2 regions of the Megasphaera sp. SC8-1 genome follow, and region 2 is predicted to be linked to the other one. Evidence: riboswitches for the same ligand, from Rfam matches in the RefSeq annotation. Region 2 holds a riboswitch; the other holds the start of a gene.
The links. A riboswitch is a leader RNA that binds a small molecule or an ion and turns the genes downstream of it on or off. The one in region 2 is predicted to bind cobalamin.
Positions count from the first base shown of each region.

Region 1: linked by a shared signal. The riboswitch ahead of NOS26_RS11320 (MotA/TolQ/ExbB proton channel family protein) and the one ahead of NOS26_RS03770 (sirohydrochlorin cobaltochelatase) in region 2 are both predicted to bind cobalamin.

Region 1 is NZ_JANFQH010000034.1:109,679-120,324, forward strand. It holds gene NOS26_RS11305 (ABC transporter substrate-binding protein) at 1-508, opposite strand, end outside; gene NOS26_RS11310 (TonB-dependent siderophore receptor) at 523-2,841, opposite strand; gene NOS26_RS11315 (biopolymer transporter ExbD) at 2,838-3,251, opposite strand; gene NOS26_RS11320 (MotA/TolQ/ExbB proton channel family protein) at 3,254-3,868, opposite strand; cobalamin riboswitch at 3,993-4,171, opposite strand; gene NOS26_RS11325 (hypothetical protein) at 4,206-4,655, opposite strand; gene NOS26_RS11330 (hypothetical protein) at 4,630-5,145, opposite strand; gene NOS26_RS11335 (hypothetical protein) at 5,158-5,913, opposite strand; gene NOS26_RS11340 (hypothetical protein) at 5,930-6,364, opposite strand; gene NOS26_RS11345 (hypothetical protein) at 6,361-6,810, opposite strand; gene NOS26_RS11350 (hypothetical protein) at 6,728-7,168, opposite strand; gene NOS26_RS11355 (hypothetical protein) at 7,182-7,607, opposite strand; gene NOS26_RS11360 (A24 family peptidase) at 7,601-8,053, opposite strand; gene NOS26_RS11365 (competence type IV pilus major pilin ComGC) at 8,058-8,423, opposite strand; gene NOS26_RS11370 (type II secretion system F family protein) at 8,441-9,490, opposite strand; gene NOS26_RS11375 (type IV pilus twitching motility protein PilT) at 9,487-10,449, opposite strand; gene NOS26_RS11380 (GspE/PulE family protein) at 10,440-10,646, opposite strand, start outside.
Region 2 is NZ_JANFQH010000011.1:28,681-39,326, forward strand. It holds gene NOS26_RS03755 (enoyl-CoA hydratase-related protein) at 1-767, opposite strand, end outside; gene NOS26_RS03760 (hypothetical protein) at 1,085-2,545, shown strand; gene NOS26_RS03765 (acyl CoA:acetate/3-ketoacid CoA transferase) at 2,853-4,436, opposite strand; gene NOS26_RS03770 (sirohydrochlorin cobaltochelatase) at 4,565-5,551, opposite strand; cobalamin riboswitch at 5,707-5,887, opposite strand; gene NOS26_RS03775 (ferritin) at 5,899-6,411, opposite strand; gene NOS26_RS03780 (polyphosphate kinase 2 family protein) at 6,515-7,429, opposite strand; gene NOS26_RS03785 (hypothetical protein) at 7,457-8,800, opposite strand; gene NOS26_RS03790 (zinc-ribbon domain-containing protein) at 8,790-10,646, opposite strand, start outside.

The DNA.
Region 1 (10,646 bases), on a different contig from region 2:
CGGCTTCCTTGCCCTTGGCCGCGTCTTCTTTGCCGTATACTTTGCCGATGATATCGAGGTTGCGCTTGACGTCGTCATAGGTCTTGGTCTTGAGGACCAAAACGGGAATATGGCTTTCTTCCAGCTGGGCCGCCAATTTCGCATGGTGGTCGGCGCTGGCAATGACCAAATCCGGCTGGCAGGCCAGGACCTTTTCCAGGCTCACGTTGTAGACCGGGCCGACATCCGGCACGGCTTGATACTTCGCCGGCAGGGACGCATCTTCCGCTTTGACCGCCGACCGTCCGGCCAGGTCCCCATCGACAGCCGCGGCAAAATTGAGGAGTGACGTCGACAGGACGACGACGCGCTGCGGTTTCTCAGGCAACGTGACAACCGTCCCCCTATCGTCGGTCACGACGGCATAGGCTCCAGATGAGCTGCCGCCTTGAGTAGCCGCGTTCTGCGGCGCACACCCTGCCAGAACCAGCAGGCAAAAAGCGACGATGAGCAGACAAATTTTTTTCACCGTAAAGGCACCTCCTAAAACTTTTTCTTCACGCCGACCTGCCAGTTGCGCCCGGCAGCCGGATAATTATGGTACAGATCATAGGCCTCGTCGTTGAGGTTGTTGACTTTGACATACATCGTCGTCGCCGCATCAGGCGAATACGATGCGCTGACATTCCAGACGACATAGGAATTATTGCGGTAATACGTATCGTTGCGTCCGGTCCCGGCAGTCATATCGGCGCCAGCCTGCCATTTACCGCTGTGGTAATGGATGCCGGCGTGATAGCCGTTGGGCTGGTTATACGTCGTATCGAAAGTAAGGCCTGCCCCTTTATCCACTTTCGTGCGGATGTAGGAATAGCCCCCTTCATAATCCCATTTATCGTTGACTTTCTGCTTCCACGTCAGCTCGAAGCCGCGCTTGTCCTCTTCGTTGAGGTTTTCCGCTTCCGAGTAGCTGGACGTGCGGTTCCAGCGGATGACGTTTTCCAAATTGCTGTGGAAAATGCTGCCTTCGAGGCTCGTCTTGGGACCGGCCTGATACTGGAAGCCCAGGGTCTGGGTATAGCCTTCTTCAGGCTGCAAGTTTTCGTTGCCGTGCGACGTCGAGGTAATGTAGAACTGGTCGTTCAGGCGGGGCGGCGAAAAGACGCGGCCCCATGAGGCATAGACGTTGAAGGCGTCATTGGCCTTATAATTCATGGCCAGGCGCGGCGTCTGGTGCGACCCGAAGGTACTGTTCCGGTCCCAGCGCAGGCCCGGCGTGACGGTGAACTTGCCGAAGGTCAGGGCATCTTCGGCATAGAAGGCCTGATTATGACGTTTTTTGTCGATATAATGGGCTTCATAATTGGTCCCCATGTCTTCCGTCCATTCGGCACCGGCCGTCACATGCTGATGCGAGCCGAGCTGCCAGTTATCCTGCCATTCCAGGCCCTGGGTGCGGGTGAAATAATGGTTGGACCAGTACGTCCGCTGGTAATCATTGAAATAGCGCAGGAAACCCGGCTGGGCTGTCTGCTTCTTAAAATGATAAGTCACACTGTAGTCGTTGACCAGCCGGTCGATGGGCTTATTCGCCGTCAGGTACCAGCCGGCCGGGTCGGCTTTATACGTCGAACCGTGGCCGTGATAGTCCTGATGATAGGCTTTCACCGTCAGCGACGTCTGGTCCGTCAGGTCCTGGTCCAGCCGCAAGGATAAGGACTTCTTGGCGATGTCGCCGCGGGAATGGTCCGTATTGGCCCCGTGAGGAAAGGCATAGTACTCCCGCTGTTCCAGGCTGCCGCTGACAAGCCAGCTCGTCGCACCGGCCCGGCCGCTGTCGGTCAGGGTGTAGCCGTGCATCCCCCAGGAGCCGGTATAGGCATCGAGGGACGATTCGCGACGGTCCCCTTTCTTGGTGACGATATTGATGACACCGCCGACGGCACCGCTGCCGTAGCGGACGGAGCCACTGCCCTTGGTGACTTCGATGTGATCGATGGCCCCGATGCCGGGCAGACTGGCCAAATCGACGCTGCCCCGGCCATAGCCGGAACCCTGGGCGTTAGCCAGGCTCTGGCCGTCGACGAGGATCAGGACCCGGTCGTCGCCATTGAGTTTGACATACGAGGAAATACCGGGCACCATTTCGTTGACCGTTACGCCCGTGACGCGCTGCAGGGCCTGCTGGACCGTCGTATCCTGGTGGGCTTCCATGTTTTCCGCCGTAATGACGGTCGTATTCGATTGGCTGGGCGGGATGGTCGGTGTGGGTGGAACTATCTTCGCTTCCGATAACTTTACGGGAATTTTTTTCCGCAAGGCGTCAAGAATATCGGCGACGGCATCGGGTACCTGGAGAGTCCCAGCCGGAGCGGCTGCCTCGTTCTTCCCCGGCCCGGCAGCCCGTACCGTACCGCCCGAGTCCCGGCCGGATTGGCTGGCAGATTGGGGCTTCCCTGCCAAGGCGGGGGGCCGGGAGACAGTCCCGGAGCCTGTCGAAGCGCCCCCTTCCCGGCGGGCCTGGGATATGGTCCCATAGGTCATCCCATCGGCAGCGGTTCCCATCTCGTCAGGATTAGTCGAAGCAACTTCGCCGGCAGCCATGGCGCCTGATGCTTCAGCCCTGCCTTCTGGGTCAGCGGCGCCGCCCAGGTCCTCATCGGTCCCTGCCGCATCACGGCCGCCGGCGCCGGCCAGATCTTCTGCATTGTAGACCATGACCTCGGTCACGCCGGCCTGACGCGTATACTGCTGGAACAAGGTAAAGAAACCACCGGCTGCCAGGGCCAGGTAGACGGCAGCGTGGAGCGATACGGAGGCGCCGGCAGCGATGCGTCCCCGTTTCCCCTTCCAGGGCTTCACGGCTGGTCCCCTTTCTCAGCAGCCAGGCCGATACGGGTGATGCCGGCCCGCTTCAAATCGTCGAGGACATCGGCGACCTGGCCGTAATCAAGGCCCCGGTCGGCACAGAGAACGACGTAGAACGCGCTGTCCTGAGCCTGCTGATCCCGGGCGGAGGCAATCAGTTCTTTTTCCTGGACGGGCTGACCGTCGAGCCACAACGACCCGTCAGTCTTCAAGGTCACGACGTACGGCGCCGACGGCTGGGCCTGGGCAGCCGAAGCCCGCGGCAGCTGGACACCCAGGCTGTGCAGGTCGACCATGGACAGGGACGTCATCATGAAGAAGACCAGCAGGAAGAACATAATGTCGATCATGGGGATAATCATAATCGAAGGCCGCTCGAACTGGCGGCGATTGCGTAATTGCATGGTCACTGCCCCACTTTCTCAGCCATCGTTTCCAGCGCCGAAAAGCACAGTTCCATGTCGGTAATGATGCGGTCCAGGCGCTGCGTGAAATAGGCGTGGACGGCCAGGGCCAGGATGGCCACGCAGAGGCCGAAAGCCGTGGCGATGAGGGCTTCGCCGACGCCGCCGGTAATGGCGATGGCCTGGCCGGACTGGATGTTGAGGACACTGAAGGCGCGAATCATGCCGCTGATTGTCCCCAAAAGCCCCAAGAGCGGCGCCATGGTGACGATGACCGACAGATAATAGAGGCGGTTGCGCAATTTCGCAATGAAGATGCCCGACTGCATCTCGACGAAGGCCTTGACGTCAGGCCCAGCCTGGCCCTGGAAGACCTCCTGCAAGATGAGGGGCAGTCCGCCATGAGCTCCGGCAGCCAGCTGCTGTGCCTGGTCGCAGCGCCGCAGTTTCATCTGCGTATAGAACTGTTCGGCAAAGGCCTTCCCGGCGTCCATGTTCCCATAGAACAAAGCCCGTTCGATGCCAATATAGCCGACGAAGAGTGAACAGGCCAGGAGCAGGTACATGACCGGCCCGCCTGCCTGAAATAACTGAAATCCCTTTAAAATCGCTTCCATTATGACCTCCTGTCCGGCCTGGCGAAGCGCCGAACAGAGGTACAAATAGAAAAGGAGCCGCCTTTAGCTGACAGCTCCTCCAAGTAACTTTCCATACAATCTCCTTCCCATCGCTCGCAGGTCTATCGGTGATTATCCGTCAGGCAGTTCTTCTGGCTTGGCTTCATGGCCCTGGCTGCGCCTTCCCATACCTCCGTACAGTGACGTCGTTGCAGCCTGGCTCCACCCTACAGCGGCGGGACCGCGCCGGCATCGGACCGGCTTCTCTATTGAGTCTGTGACACCTGACTTACTTCAAACTTACAAACATAACTATATCATGCCCGGCGTCAGACTGTCAATGAAGGGCCTGGCCGTCCATTCCGGCCGTCGTGACTTCAACGGTCACGACGCTTCCGGTCTCGCTTTTCTCCCATTGGAGAATCTGGCAAGTCCCTTGAGGGCAGACGGCGGGCCAATCATTGATCCAGCTCAGGAGACTGGCAAAGGTACCGGCCAGGACCAGGGTCTGCCGGCCGGCTTCGCGGCCCGACTGTTGCCACGACAGAAGCTGGATGTCCCGGGCCGCCAGGGAGGCCGTTACATCGGGGACGCCGTCACAGCCAGCAGGCGCCGGTACCGGCCGCGGCCGCCACGAACGGGCATACGGCGCTAACTGGCGATGGACGCCTTGCCATCCCTGCCAGGCCTGATACGACGAGACGGCAAAAAGAGCGGCTCCCACGGTCAGGATGGCCAGGATGGGAAAGGCCCGCTGCCAGTCAACCCGTTTTCGCCACGCCTTCACGGCAGGTCACCTCCAGCGCAAAGGGAATCCCCTGGCCCATATCGGGCTTCATCCTGGCAACGGCCGCCTGGCCGAGGCCCTGCTGCTGCAAGGACCGCTGCCACTGCTGCGGCGTATCCGGTGAGGCCGTCCGGCCTTCGATGACGACCCGGCCGGACCGGCTGCTGACCTTTTCGACGGCGACTCCCTCCGGCTTAGACCCGGCCAAAGCCACCATCAGGGACGGCGATAAGGGGCCAGCCGGCCGCTCCTTTGCAGCCCGTTCCACCTGTGCCTGGCCGCGGCGGATTGCTTCGTTTCCCTGCCGTATCTGTTGCTGCAGCGGGTACAGGCAGTCCGTATAATAGGCCTTTTCCCGGTGCAGCTGGTACTGGAAAAAGAGGCCTGCCCCCAAACAGACCGTCAGTATCAGGAGCAAGCCCAGACAGGCCGGCCGCTGCCAAAGCCCGTGGTGCTGGCGGTATCCCAAGGGCAAGAGATTGCATTTCATGATCATCCCTCCTCATAAGAAAGCCAGCATGGCCGTGGCCTGGGTCAGCTGGCAGTCCTCCATCAGGCAGCGAACAGCCGGACTCGGCCCGGCCGGCTGCCAGTCTTCCGCACCGGCCCCTTCGGGAAGCCAGCGGAAAGGCGGCAGGTCCGCCGGCGGCACAACCGCTTGTACCTCATAAGCCAGGGGCAGGCCATCTTTCAGGCGGATCCGGTGCTGCTGTCTATCCGGCATTTCCTGGAAGACCAGCATCCCCGTACCGGAAGGCCAAAGGCGTCCCAGGAAAGCGGGCAGCAAGTCGATGGACCGGATGACAGCCCCGGCATCATGGCAGGCCTTACAGATAGCGGCGACACCTTCCTTGGGATAGGCCCCGACGGTCCAGTCATAAAGGCCGCCATCACCTTTGGCCGGACAGGCTGCCTCGAAGGCATAGGCCCGCCCTTCCTCACTGACCAGGCCGGCCCCGGCAATGAGGGCATCCGCTTCCTGTCGGTCCGGCGTCCCCAGGGACAGGCGTTTCCAGAGCACGCCCGGCCCGCCCAGGAGCAGACGCAGGTGCCAGCCGGCCAGGCCATAGCGCCGCAGGAGGCCGGGCAGACAGGCCTGTACTGCAGTTTCCCGTCCCATCCAGTCCGGGTCCCGCTTCGCTTCATAATCCCAGTGACCCTGGCGGAAAGCGACGCCTCCATACCAGGTCCGTTTCGTCTTTAATAGATGGACAGACTGTCCATTCAGCCACAAACAGGCATTTTGTTGCCACCACATACGCTCACCTCTCTCGTTAATTCACATACTGGCAGCGGTGCAGCACAGGCCGCCCCTGCTCATCGGCACGGACCTCGAAGCGGAGGCCGCACGTCTGCTGGACCGCCGAGTCTGGCACGGCCGCCTGGGCCTTCAAGAAACCACCGGCCACTGCACCGGCCGGCTGATACCGGCAGCGCACGGAAAGCTGTTCTCCCTGAGAAGCCAGGCCTTCTGCCTGCGGCACGGGGATAGGCCTTCCCTGGAGGAAATCATCGGGATGCCGACAGAGCTGGTCCCAGCCTTCATGGAGGGCACTTTCTGCTAAATAGGTCAGCCGCACCGTTTCTTCGTAAGTCCGGGCCATCTGGAAATGCTTCCACGCCAGGGACGCCGCCGTCAGGGACAGGCTCAAAGCCAGCAGGGCCACGGTTACGATAGAAAAAGAAAAGAAACCGTTTCGTTTTTTCATAGCTCACCTTCGTTCAAAGGCCATACGGCAAACTGCACGGGCCGGGACAAGCCGCTCCGCTTTTCTTTCAGGAGGAAGGCGACCTGGACAGCCCGGCCTGTCCGGGAGAAAAAGGGCTGGCCGTCGAGAGGCAGGATGGCTAGAAAACGGCCTTTCACCGTACTGCCGCCGCCCGTCAGGGGCTGATAGCGGCCATCACTGAGGCGGACATACAGGCTTTGATGGCGGACGGCAAAGCCCCTGGCCGTGCCCTGGGACGTGTGGAACCGGACCTCCGCCGGCGCCACTTCCACCTCCTGGCCGTAGCGCAGGGCCTGGAACAGCGTTTCTTCCACGTTGACGTGCTGCCGCAGCAAGGCTTCTTCAATCTGACAGCGCCGGTCCAGCCGGGCCGTCTGTCCGGCCAGGGGCAGCAGGGCCGTCAGGGTCAGGGCGGACAGGCTCAAGGCCAGGAGCACGTCTAAGAGAATCCAGCCGTTCTTCTCCGGTCTTTTCCGGCGCCAGGAGCCGGCAGGAAACACGGAGCCCATGGTCATCACCTGCCTCTACATACCGTAAAATCAGGCCGCCATCCCGTTCGGTCTGCTGAGAAACCACTTCATAAGACCGGCCCTCCAAGACGACGCGACTGGGCGGCGGACAGCCGCCTTCCCAGGCTTCCATAACCTGCCGGCAGACCATGGCGGCCAGCTGCCGCTGCCGGGCCTGCTGATGCCATTGGATGGCCTGGAGCGAAAGGCCCAGGGCCGTCATGAGCAGACAGGCCCCGATGAGCAGGCCAGCCAGGCCGTCGGCGAAGAACAAGAAGCCATTGGCTTCAGGCCAGGCGGATGCGCCCGGTCTGAGCCGCCACGACGATAGAGCGCTCATAAGCCCCATCGGGCGCCGTGATGACCACAGACATCGTATGCTGCGGACGACCATCGACATCAAAGCACACATCTCCTTTCGTCACTTGCAGGCCTGGCGGATAAGGCCGTTCCTTGATCCGGACGTAGCCTTCCTGGAGGACGTAGCGGTCTCCTTCCAGGACCAGTTTCCAGCGGCCGCTGCCCTGGTTGTTGCCGACACAACGCTGCCGGACCTGCTGTATATCCAGGGCCATTTCCCGCGCCAGGCCATCGACGGCCTGATGGCTGCGGCTGCGCTGGCTCCCGGTCAGGCACAATCCCAGGTACAGCACCAGCAATCCCGCAGCCAGCATCAAGCCGGTCAGGCTGAGGAAGCCGTTTCCCTTCACCATAGCCAGCCTCCTGGCCACCACGACGGGAAAGGCCCCTGGGCCAGCCACCAGCCCAGCAGGAGGAACGGGCCGAAGGGAATGACAGAGGCCCCTTTCCAGCGCCGATACACCAAGGCGGCCGGTGCAGCCAGGCAAAAGGACGCGACCAGCATGACCCAGGCGCCCCAGTCGGGGCAGCCCGGCGACAAGGCCAGGGCCAGTTTGATGTCGCCGCTGCCGATAGCGCCGGGCCAGAGGCCATAGAGGACCAGGAAAAAGGCGGCGACGCCGACAGAGACCGGCCAAAACGGGCGCACTAAGCCGGCATATCCGGCCAGGCCGTTGCCCAGGGCCAGGGCCAGGACGGGAGCGTCGGCAATCCAGCAGCGCCGGATATCGGTGTAGCAGATCCAGGCCGTACAGCCTGCGGCCGTGCCATACCAGAGGAACAGTTCAGGCCACTCCATAGGCTCAGCCCTTCCCTTCCTGGGCCGACGCCGCATCGGACGAAAAATGCTTGTTGTTATAGTCGGCAGAGACGACGCCATTGGCTATCTGATATTCCCCTTTGTCCGGCGTGAGTGGCTTGAACTGCAAGTACTGCTTGCCATCGCTGTCCTTGGTCACTAAGTCGTCGATACTGGCCGGAAAGACGCCGTGGTCGATTTCATAGAGAGCGGCAGCATTGCTGATGGTCCGGATATCGGCTTGTACCTTGGCTTCCTGGGCCGTCTTCGTCGCCGAAGAGAAGCGCGGTACGGCAAAGGAGGCGAAAATGAGGACCAGGGATACACAAATCAACATTTCCAACAGAGAAAAACCATTGCGAGTCTGCATAGTAAAAACTCCTTTCATCAAGTCACAACGCTGGATGCCATATCCAGCAGGGGTAAGAGGAAACAAAGAATCAAAAAGCCCATCAAAGCCCCGGTCAGCAAGAGGACGACCGGCCCGAGCCAGCGCTGCAGCCGGCCGGCCAGCTGTTGGAGGCGGCTGCCGTAATAGCGGGAAATCGATGCCAGGGCCTCATCGTACCTGCCGGTCATTTCCCCGACGGCCAGCATGGTTTCGACATAAGGCGTGCCGAAACGGCCGGCGTGGACGGCCTGGCTGAAGGCACAGCCCCGTTCCAGCAGCAGCCGGGCTTGCAGGATATACTGCCAGAAAAGGCGCGACGGCACGACGGCAGCGGCTTCGGGCAGACTGTCCAGCAAGGGGATGCCGCCGGCCAGCTGGACGGCCAGGATCTGGCTGAACCGCTGCCAGGCCCAGACGAGGACCCAGGTCTGGAGCCAGGGCAGGCGGAAAAATTGCCATTCCAGTTCCAGCCGCCATTTGGCCTGCTGCCAGGCCCAGCACAGGACGAGGAGGCCGACGGTCAGCCCGGCCAGGCCATAGACGCCGTAATGGCGCAAGGCGCCCATGGCGGCCAGCAGATACTGCGTCCCTTTTGGCAGGGGGACGGCCAGCTGGTCCATCATATCCGTAAAGACAGGGATGATGAAAAGGCACGCTCCTGCCGTCAGCAGGATCAGGCAGACCAGCAGGAAGGCCGGATAGGCCAGGGCCTGGACGAGGAGGCGCCGCTCCTTCCCCTTGGTTTCATAGAAATCGGCCAGGACACGGCAGAGTCCTTCGAGGTTCCCTGTCTGCTCGCCGGCCCGGATAAGGCGGCAGGCCAACTCGGGGAAGGCCCGGCACTGGTCCATGGCCTGGGATGGACAGACGCCCTGCTCCATCTGCAAGGCCGCCAGATGGAGCGGACGGCGATAGCGGCCCGGCATGTCGGCCATCAGCAGCTGCCAGGCCTGGACCAGCGGGATGCCGCTGCCGACGAGGGTTGCCAGCTGGCGAAAGAAAAAGGCCAGCAAGGTCACGGGCAGCCGTGCGGTCCGGCGCCTCATAAGGCCCCTCCGGCCCGGCAGCGGCGCAGGGCCTGGTCCATCGTCCGCATACCGGCAGCGGCACCGGTCTGCATGACCGTCGGCAGCTGATATTCTTTGCCGCTGCGGATGAGCTGGACTACGGCCGGCGTGCGCACGAGGACCTCCCGGACGATTTCGACCTGCCCCTGCCCTTCCAGCCGGCGCTGGGCCAATACGGCCTGCAGTACCATGGCCAGGCGGTAGCGGACTTCCTGCCGGGCATCGCCGCTGTAAGCCCCGGCAATGCGGCTCACGGCCTGGGCCGCGGACGGCGTGTGCAGCGTCGACAAGACGAAGTGCCCCGTTTCAGCAGCCATCAGGGCCGCATCCATGGCCGGCCGGTCGCGCATCTCACCGATGAGGATGACGTCCGGGTCCTGGCGCAGGGCCTGGCGGATGCCCTCGGCAAAGTCCGGGAAATGCGTTCCCAGTTCGCGCTGCGTAATCAAGGAGGCCTTGCCCTTTTCGACGTATTCGATAGGGTCTTCCAAGGTGATGATGTGGCACGGCCGCCGTTCATTGATGGCCTGCAAGATGCGCCACAAGGCCGTCGTCTTGCCGCTGCCCGTGGGACCGCAGACCAGGACCAGGCCCTGTGTCAGCCGGCTGAGGCGCTCCAGCAGGGGCCCGTCGCCATCCGGCGGCAGGGACGCCAGGGGATAGAGGAAGCGTATCGTCGCGTGGAGGCCGGCGTATTCCCGGCAGACATGGAGGCGGCAGCGCAGGGACCGGCGCCAGGAAAAGGCGCCATCCCCCACTTCGTCCCGGGTCCAGCCGACAGCGTGCAGCAGGCAGCGCACGTCGTCTTCGGACAACGGCGGACCGGGAAAGGAACAGAGGCCCTGGGCCAGGCGAAGCATGGGCGGCCGCCCCGTCTGCAAGTGAAGGTCCGCCGCCTGCTGACCGATGGCCTTTTCCATCAGTGCCGTTACGTCCATCGGGCCTCACCACCTTCACAGATGCGGCGTATCTCTTGTTCATCGGTCCAGCCGGCCGCCAGGACCCGGGCGATGACATCGGTCAGGAGGACAGCCCCATCGTTCCGGGCCGCTTCAGTCAGGGCAGCGACGCCGGCACGGCTGCGGATGGCCGTGCGGAGATGACGGCCGGCCGGCACGACTTCACACAGACAGAA
Region 2 (10,646 bases):
TGTTTAGCGCGTTTGTTGACGAATGCGTCCATGCCTTCCTTCTGGTCTTCCGTGGAGAAGCAGAGAGCGAATACTTCGTCTTCGTAAGCGATACCGGTGACGACGTCGCAGTTGATACCACGGTTGATAGCGGTCTTAGCGAGCTGTACAGCGATAGGAGCGTTGCCCATGATTTCTTTAGCTACCTTTTTGCAGGTATCCATCAATTCTTCCTGGGGAACGACTTTGTTGACCAAGCCGATGCGATGAGCTTCCTGAGCGTCGATCATGTTAGCGCGGAAGATCATTTCTTTACCATAGCCGCGGCCTACGACACGGGGGAGACGCTGTGTACCACCGAAGCCCGGTGTAATGCCGAGACCAACTTCAGGCTGACCGAATTTAGCGTTTTCAGCAGCATAACGGAAGTCGCAAGCGCAAGCGAGTTCGCAGCCGCCGCCGAGAGCGTAGCCGTTGACAGCAGCGATGACCGGCTGGGGCAGGTTTTCAATGCGAGTGAAGGTATCCTGGGAAATTTTACCGAATTTACGGCCTTCGACAGGGTTCTTGGTGGACATTTCGACGATGTCAGCGCCAGCTACGAAGGATTTAGCACCTTCACCAGTGATGATAACAACTTTGACCGATTCGTCAGCTTCGATTTTACCAACGCAATCATTCAGTTCCGTAACCGTTTCCGTATTCAATGCGTTGAGAGCCTTCGGGCGGCTGATCGTTAAAATACCGATACCATCTTCGTTGACGAATTTAATGTTGTTGTAAGCCATAATAAAAAACCTCCTAATATAGTTACTTAGATTTACTAACTATTTCTTAATGGATTGGCCTTGCCTTGAACCAACCTTGTGACTACAGTATACAAATGACCGGCTTGGAACAAAACAGGAAAGGCTTGACCTTTTTTGCATAGAATTAAGTCCTTGTGAATTTTTTTGTCCAAATCCGTTGTGGTTCACCAAGGCATGTGATAAAATGTACATGCTTTGGTGAATTAAATCTATACGTCACATGAGCGTATTTCATGTGTTTTACGAACTGTACGTTTTAGATAATAGCATGAACTTATTTATAAGGAGGTTCCAACGTGATTTCAGATGGATATGCATCGACGTTAAAACGGCTCATTACCTTCACTCAGGCCAAGTTCATCTCCCTGGCCGACGTCGTCGGCTATGACGTCTCGTATGTCAATAAATGGAGCAATGGCACGAAATTACCGTCTTCCCGTTATGTCGAACGGATCAACGAAGAAATGGGTCAGTACTTTGCCGAACTGATTGCCAAGCAGAAGAAAGAAGCCAAATTCTTCAAGGCCTTCCCCATTTCGGAAAATACGGAAGACTTAGGTTTTGAAATCGGCCAGTATCTCTGCGCAGCTTACCGGACGACGCTCAATCAGAGCCGCTCCCCCAAGGGGAAAGAAAACCGGCCGTCCATTCAAGTCATTACCGGCCATCACGATACGTCGGCTTTCTTGTCGGACTTACTGCAAAAGAGCATCCAAAGTCTGGAATCAGACGGGGAACTCCTGGTCCTCGGTGAATTCTGCACCTTGTATAAAACGGGATTCTGGAAGTATTTCGATGGACTGAAATTGCAGCACAAGCTGACCATCCGCGTCGGCCTGGACCTGGATAAGATCGAAGAAAACTTCGATGACTTACTCACGGTGTACCGCATCCTCGACAGCTTCCTGGACATCGATTTCGTCTTTTACGATATCCAGGATACGTCCAATGCCAACCTCATCATCCTCAAGGACTCGTTCGTCGTCCAGTACGCTTTGGACACGCAGCCCCGCTTCAAGATGTGCACCTATATCTTCGATGAATCCTTGATCGGCGACATTTATGAAAAATTCAGCTTCAACGGCGCCGAAAAGAAGCCCCTCATGTCGACGGTCAGCTCTCTGGGAATGGATGAATTAGGCTACCGCACGGCCTTCTATGCGACGACGAAATTCTTCTTCTACTTGACCATCGGCTTCGAATTTCTCCTGCCCCACGAAGTCTTCGACCACATCAGCGAAAGGGTCTCGCCCGAACAGGCCTTCTCTATCCAGCGCCTCTGCGTCACGTGGGAAGAAATCCTCAACGCCTCGGAAATAACCTTCATCATGCCGACGACGTCGCTCCTGCGCTACGTCGAATCGGGCTATATCTACCTGACCGATATCGAATACAGCTTGACCGCAGAAGAACGGAAAGATCATATAAAAAGTATCTTTGAGGGCCTGGAAAAGAATCCCCATTTAACGACGGGCGTCCTCCTGCCGACGGTCAGCGACGACATGTACACGGGCAAGGACTTATCGTTCTACTCGAACTACAAGACGGGCTTCTTGAAAAAGAACAAGCGGAATATCCACAATGACGCCGATTCCTTCTACGTCATCAGCAGCAACCGTCTCCACTCCATCCTGCTCAACGCTTTCCAGAGCATGAAGAACCAGCCGTCGTACCGCCAGTACGATTTAGAGGCACTCAAGAAAAAATACGAAACCTATAAACCCCTCATCGAACGGACCTTGTCCTTGTCGAAGTAAAAAAAAGTAGGGGCTATCGCACGAAGGTTTCTGCCATCATGCGTAGTCCCTTTTGCTTTATAGTTTGTAGTTGGGAGTTTGTAGTTTGTAGAAGAGGGTTTTAAATTTAAAAACCTTCACTAAAAACTATAAACTACAAACTTAATACTTAAAAAGAGGCTGTCTTAATGCGACAGCCTCTTTTTTTACAGTCCGCAACTCATGGCATAGTCCGCGGCTGTGTCAAAACCTCTCAGACCGCCTTCGGCGGCCAGCTCCCCTATCAGGGGAGCCTTTCTGCAAACTACAAACTCTGTGCTACAAACTATTATTTATTCATTTCTTCTTTCATTTTTTTCAGGCCCATGGGTTTATCTTCGAAGAGGAAGGCCGGCATGAGTTTGACGTCGTCGATGATCGGTTTGAAGCCCATCTGGTCGAGGACATCTTTCTGGAGGTCGACGCCCGGTGCGATTTCTGTCAGATGGACGCCATCTTCCTTCATTTCGAATACGGCACGTTCCGTAATGTACAGGACATGCTGTTTATGTTTCCGGGCATAGTTGCCGCTGAAGGTAATGTGGCCGACTTCGGGGACGAATTTCTTGACTTTCCCTTCCTGCGTGATGTGCAGTTCGCCATCTTTGATTTCTTCGCGGAGTTTCCCTGTCGTGAAGGTGCCGCAGAAGACGACGTTCTTCGTATTCTGGGTGATGTTGACGAAGCCGCCGCAGCCAGCGATACGCGTACCGAATTTGGATACGTTGATGTTGCCGTCTTTGTCACATTCAGCCAGGCCCAGGCAGGTCAGGTCCAGACCGCCGCCATCGTAGAAGTCGAACTGGGTAGCCTGGTCCATATAAGCTTCGGCATTGACAGAAGCACCGAAGCGGACGCCGCCGAGGGGAACGCCGCCGATAGCCCCGGCTTCGACAGTCATGGTCAGGCTGTCGCCGATGCCTTCTTCGTTAGCAACCGACGAAACGAGTTCCGGAATACCGATACCCAGGTTGATGACGGCTTCATTGCTCATGTTGAGGAGCAGGAGAGCTGCCCGGCGGGCAATGACTTTCTTGGCATTGAGCGGAGCCGGATCGAGGGCTTTGACAGGAATCGTCGTTTCCCCGGTCAGGGACGGATCGTATTCGCAATCAAAGGACTGCTGCCGTTTCGTTTCATCATCGACCTGGACGATATAGTCGACATAGATGCCCGGTACTTTGACCAGTTTCGGGTCGAGCGTGCCGCCTTTGACGATTTTTTCGACCTGGACGACGACGATACCGCCGCTGTTATGGACGGCCTGTGCCAGCGGTGTAGCATCGAAAGGCGATACTTCCTTGCTCATGACGACGTTGCCCCATTCATCGGCATAAGTCCCGCGGATGAAGCCGATATTCATATCCATGCGCGGATAGAAGAGCTGGTCATGGCCTTCGATGTTGATGACTTTGACAAAATCTTCTTTGGTGACGTCATTGAGGCGGCCGCCGCTGATGCGGGGGTCGGCAAAGGTATCGAGGCCGACGTGGGTAATCGTGCCTAAGCGATGAGCTGCGACGTCGCGGAAGTACTGGGACAACGTGCCCTGCGGCAGGTTATAAGCCTGGATTTTATTTTCATTGACTAATTTCTGTAAAGAAGTAACAGCGTTCCAATGGCCGAGGATGGCTTTTTTCAGCATCCCTTCGTGGGCGAAGTGGTCGCCGCCGCGGCCGTCCGTATTCCCTTGGGAAGCGGCATAGATGAGGGTCAAATCTTTCGGCGAACCCGTGTTGAGGAAGCGTTCTTCCAGGGCACTGGTCAAGGCTTCCGGCTGGCCGGAACCGACGAACCCGTTAGTCGTAACGACGTCACCGTCTTTGACGAGCTGTGCTGCTTCTTGCGCTGTAATTATTTTCACTTGCTTCATGTCTTCCATCTCCTATTTCTTCACGTTTGTTATGTTCATTTCGTGACTTCAGTATACAGAGGAAGCAAGTGGAATGATAGACGAAAGGAATGGACTAAATTGGTAGGAAAAAATTCCAAGAAGTCAAATTACTGGGCTTCCAGGGCCTGCCAGGCTTCATCTGCCCGTTCGACGAACATCTGGCGGACCGCTTCATTTTCTCCCAAGCCATGGATATAGGTTGTCACTTTGAATCCTTCTTTTTCCAGGATGCTCTTATGGGAATCGTCATCAGCGCCGGCCATATCGTTATTGGCATGGTCGCCGGCGACCATCATCATGGGCATGAGGATGACGTTCTCGATGCCCTTGGCTTTCAGCTGAGGAATGACAGTATCCAGATGGGGCCAGCCTTCGACGGAATAGATGAAGACATTGCCCAGATCAGCGGCATCGAGGCGGTTCTGGACGACGGAGTAGTAGGCATTGGCCGGATGAGGCGTGCCATGAGCCATGACCAGGATGGCATCTTTCTTGCCGATTTTCGGGAACTGTGTCGAAAAGGCTTTGACAAATTCAGCGATATCATCGCGCTGGTCTTCCTGACCCATCCAATACATCAACGGCGTGCCGAGGGTCATTTTTTTGAAATCCTTTTTATAGAGGTCGAAAATAGCCGAGTCATAAGCGTATTCCATGCCGGGGATGACGTCGAGGGACGTAATGGCCACGCGCGTATAGCCTTCTTTTTTCAACTGGGCCATAGCCTGTTCCGGCGTCGGTACGGTCAGGCCTTCTTTGGCCTTGATGCGGTCGACGATGATATGTGACGTAAAGGCGACGACGACTTTCTGGTCCGGATGGGCCGCCTTGATGGCGTCGACAGTCCGGTCGATGGTCTTCTGGCGGCTGTCTTTATAAGTCGTACCGAAACTCAACACCAGGATGGCATCTTTATTGGCTTCGTTCTGCATGGCCGGGTTATTATAGGTACGGACGCCGATTTCTGCGGCCTGCTTCAAAGCCGGCGTGGCGTCTTTGACTTCGGGGTTCAGCGTATAGCCGGCAGCAAACGAAGGGGCCGAAAAAGCACCGAACGAAGTCAGGGCTAAGGACAAGAGTAACGCTGTTTTCATTTTTTTGTGGAACATAACCATCTCTCCTTTTATAAAAAACATAAAAAAAAGGGACTGCCACACGAGGGTAAAACCCTTATGCGACAGTCCTTTGCATACTTAGTCGATCACAGTCACTAACTATGAAAATCGCCATCCCCATCGCTCGCAGGTCAACCGGTGATTCTGGATCAGGCAGTTCTTCTGGCTCGGATTCATCGTCCTGGCTGCGCCTTCCCATACGCTAACGTACAGTGACATCTTTGCAGCCTGGCTCCTCCTTACAGCGGCGGGACCGCGCCGGTTTTGCACCGGACTTCTCTATTGAGCTTACGCACCTGATTGCGCTTATGGAATTATCGTAAAACTTACAGGACTAATGTCGGAGCAACATAGGTACGGGCCAGCAATTCCTGGTTCAGAGAATACAGGCCTTTGGCATCGCTGCCGAACATCTTGTATTTCTTGATCAAATCGTCGGCATTCTTTTCTTCTTCACCCTGTTCCTTGACGAACCAGTCGAAGCATTGCATGGTCCGGTAGTCGTGGACTTTATCGGCGGCCTGATAGATCTTGTTGATCAGGGATGTGACATACTGTTCATGGGCCAGGCCGGCTTTCAGGACAGCTTTGATGCTGTCAAAGTCGTTCTGCGGTTCGGCAATGGCCGAGAAGGTAACGCGTTCACCGTTGTTGTGCAGATAGGTCCGCATGAGCATGGCGTGGTCCCGTTCTTCCTGAGCCTGGACATCATACCAGTTGGCAAAGCCGTCGAGGCCATTATCATAGAAATAGTTGGCAAAAGCTAAATACAAATATTCCGAATAAAATTCCTGATTGATCTGTTTGTTAATTAATTCTTTTACTTTTGCATCGAGCATGGCAGTACCTCCTTGAGATATATCTCAAAACCTGTACAGAACTTCATCGGTTTCCTTGAACCTTTTTTAATTATAGCATATTCAGCCCTATCGGGAACACTTCTTATTTGACCTTCTGCTCATCAATGACATTCTTGATAGTTTTCAAATCCTTGATATCGACTTCTTTCAGGAGCTGACGGAACTGGGTCAGCTGCTTTTCCACTTCCGGCGATAATTTCGGGAACTTCGGATCAATGGCCTTGAGCGCTTTGAGGACGATCTGGGCAACGACATAGCGCGTGTACCACTTGTCGTCAGCCGGGACGATATACCAGGGCGCATACTTCGTCGACGTCGCTGTCAGGACTTCGCCATAGACTTTCTGATATCGGTTCCAGTATTTCCGTTCTTCAATATCGGACATGTCGAACTTCCAGTTCTTCTGCTTGGTCACGATGCGGTCGATCAGGCGTTTCTTCTGTTCGTTTTTCGACAAATGAAGGAATATCTTGACCATAGGAAAGCCATTTTCCGACAAGTACCGTTCCCAGTCGCGTATCTGGCGATAGCGGCTCTCCCAGATATCCTTGCGGACCAGTTCTTCCGGCATGCCGTCGCTCTTGATGAGGTTGTGGATGCGGGCGACGACGACTTCTTCGTAATGGGAGCGGTTGAAGATGCCGATTTCTCCCCGGCCGGGCAGGGCCTTGTTGATGCGCCACATGTAGTCGTGGTCCAATTCTTCCGAACTCGGCTTCTTGAAGCTCTGCACCTTGACGCCAGCCGGATTGAGGCGGGCAAAGACGTGCTTGACCGTCCCGTCTTTCCCGGCAGCGTCCATGGCCTGCAGGACGATGACCAAGCCGTAATGGTTATCGGCAAAGAGTTTTTCCTGTAAATCCTGCATTTCCGTAATCGTCTGGTCCAGCAGTTCTTCTTTGACTTTTTTCTTGTCGATATCCACATCGCAGGCCGTCGGCCATTGGGCCAAATCGACTTTTTCGCCTGATTTCGCTAAATAGCGTGAAATATCCATGATGAAAACTCCTTTCTCTATCTATGTTCACCGGATGGTCTGCGGGCCGCCCTTTCCCCAGCGGCTCCGCTTGCCGTTTTTATAGTCGATGTTGATGGCCCCTATCTTGACTTTGCCGTTGACGATGGAAAAGGCATCCGTCGATACGTCGCCAAAGAACATGGAAATGACGACGTCCCGGAAGTTCAAGGTCTTTCCATCTTGAGCAAAGGAACCGGAAATGCCCCGGAACGGTACGTTGTGATAGCGGCCCGGACCGGAACGGAAATCACCGTAAATGGCTTTCGTGCCGGCCGATTTATTTTCTTCCATATGCAGGTCCAAGTCGACGTTACAGCGCAGGAAGAGGTCATGAGCGGCAATGCCGCCTTTGAGCTGAGAGCCGGTCATGTCGGCCGTATACGACTTATCATCCAGATTCACTTGTCCATGCCCTTTCATGGAACCGCCAAAGACGCTGGCTGTGACTTCGGTCACATCGAGGAGACCCTGTTCATAGTGGACCTGCCCTACGACATCGGTAAAGACCAGGGCCGTAATGTCCAGGCGGTCCATCTTCAAAGTCCCGTCGATGACCGGCGCATACAAGGGGCCGCGGATATCCGCCGACACCGTCGCCGCGTCGTCGATGTCGAGGCCAGCTCCGAGAGAACGGGGATTGCAGTCGCTCAGCAACAGGGACAGGTTATACTGTGGCGTATCCGGTTTGAAATCCAGGCTCCCGCGGATGCGCAGGGACTGGGCGTCGAGGGTGCCGGAAAAGTGACCGGCCCGTAAGTCGATAGTCGTCTCACCTTTGGTGTGAATATCCGAAGAGAACTCGACGTCGCCGATTTTAAAATGGCGCCCTGGCGCTTCGGCTTCGATAGAGCCCTGATGCAGGGCGACATGGCAATTAAAAGGACGGTTACTCTTAGGGCCTGTGACCTTGATGAAATCCTTCGGATGGCTGCTCTGATGGTCACCGGCCTTCTTGATATGTTGTAACTCCATTTTATCATTAAAAATCAAATGAATATAGGCCTGGTTCAAAGTCACATCTTCAATAGTCTGCGTGCCAATATGACCGGTCAGGATATCCCTTACTTTAACAGTAAACTGGCCTTCCGGAATCTGGACTAGCCTATGGCCGTCCTCATCGTTCCATACCAGGTTCTCAAAGGACACCGTTCCGCCCGGCGTCGCCGTCAGCCGTTCTACGGTGACCGTACCGGGAAAGAGCTGGCGCTCAGCGACGACTTGGTTGAAAATGTCCGCTGCCTTATAACTCATGTAAAAGCAGAGGCCATAAAGGGCGACAGCGACGCAGAGGAATAAGACTGCTATTTTCTTGAGTTTCCCTTTATGAAGACGATACCAATTATTCCACATGTTCTCCCGTCTTCTTGGCACTCATATCACTGATTTTCCAGGTATCTCCCTCTTTGACCATTGTCACCTGACCGTTGAAATACTGCACTTTAACTTTACTACTGCCTGGGATACGGTCCCGCGCTTTCAAAGCAAAGGAAAAGGTCGTCTTGTTCCCGCCGGAAGCGATCTGGCGGATATTGGAAACGTCACTGGACAAAGTATTGGCATAGCCCGGTGCGTAACCATCATAACCGCCGACGGAAGTCTGGAAATCAGGTGTCAGCAATTGGAAGGCCTCTTGCAGGTGATGCCCGGAAATATCCTTATGATAAGCCAGGAAAGCCTGTTTGGCGCCATCCGTCTGTTCATCGGCCAGGCGGACGCTGATGTATTCGACAGCCTGGCTGTTCTTGCTGACGGCAAAGCGCAGGATTCCCGTTTTCCCGTCATCGGTCTTAAAAGTATATTCGTAATGGATCTGGGCTCCGTATTCCGAGGCCTGATAGTCATCGCCATAGGCATTGACGACATCATCGAAAGAGCTTCCCTGATGGATTCCCCGCTTGCTCTGGGCTGCCGGCGACGACGACGTCAACATGATGACTTTGTTGTCTTTGACGACGACGTCCATATCGGTGAACTTATGGTGAACGGCCCCGTCCTTACTGTCGGAGGTACTGAGTTCCCGTCCCAGCCCGTCGTTGGCTTCATCCCAGCTTTGTCCCAGGTAAACACCGTTTAAAGAGAGTTCAGAATCGGCCGTTTTGACAACTTGCTGCGAATGGGTCCCAGTACCGGCAGGAAGGCTTTTAGGCTGACTATGGGCATACCAGATACCGCCCGCTACGGCCAGGACCAGGACGACACCTAAGGCGATGAGGACTTTGCCATGTTCCCGTAATTGTTCCTTCAAAGGCCGTTGAGGAGGCATATTCTGCTGAATGTCATGGCGGGGAACCTCAGATGACGGCGCTGCTGCCGGTTCCGTTTCCTTGCTAAAAGGGTCCGGCAAAGGGCCTGCTGAGGCATCGGGAGTCTGCAGTCTGGTTCCGCAAGAAGGGCAGAACTTGGCCGTCGGGTCGACGACGTGATGGCATTGCGGGCACGTATAGACGGATTTGCCGCAGTGACTGCAAAAAATGGCATCGCCTTCGACAGGATGGCCGCAGTACGGGCAGGTCTTTTTATTTACTTCATTTACTTTCCGCGTTGACATTCCATTTTTTCTATCTTCAAGATTGGCTTGGTTGTCACCTGTATCGTCAAAGTCAAACGATGTAAACATTTTTTCATCACTAATCGTTCCGATAGAAGCCAGCGACGAAATCCCGAAGATAAAGAAGACGGCCGTCCAAGGAACGGTATTCATGAGACGGAAGGCTTGGTAAAAGGAAGTTCCCAGCCGTTCTTCCCGGCGATAGATATAATGCTGGCAGAAAACAGGGATCATCCAGACCAGGACCAGGAGGACGGCATAGCCGATGAAAGTCCCATAACCACCACGGGTCATGCCAAACATGAGCTGGGTCATACTATAGACGATGTGGCCGACGACAGCCGCCGTACAAAGGGCACTGATGAGCCAGCTGAGGACGACGTAGTAAATATAGCGACGGTATTTGCTGATATAATGCCAACGTCTGCGATTCACATAAATAGTAGCGATGATACCCAGAATACAGAGAATGGCAGCGACAGTCCCACTGAAAAGGTCGGCAATCAAAATCAATAAAAGGTCTACAACGAAATAGCCCAGGGCCATCTTGAGCAGGTAGACTAAAGCCCGCGTCTTATAGAGCAGATAAATCATGATGACAAAAAGGGCCAGCGAAGCCAGTGTATTGAGACCGCTGAAAAAAGTCAG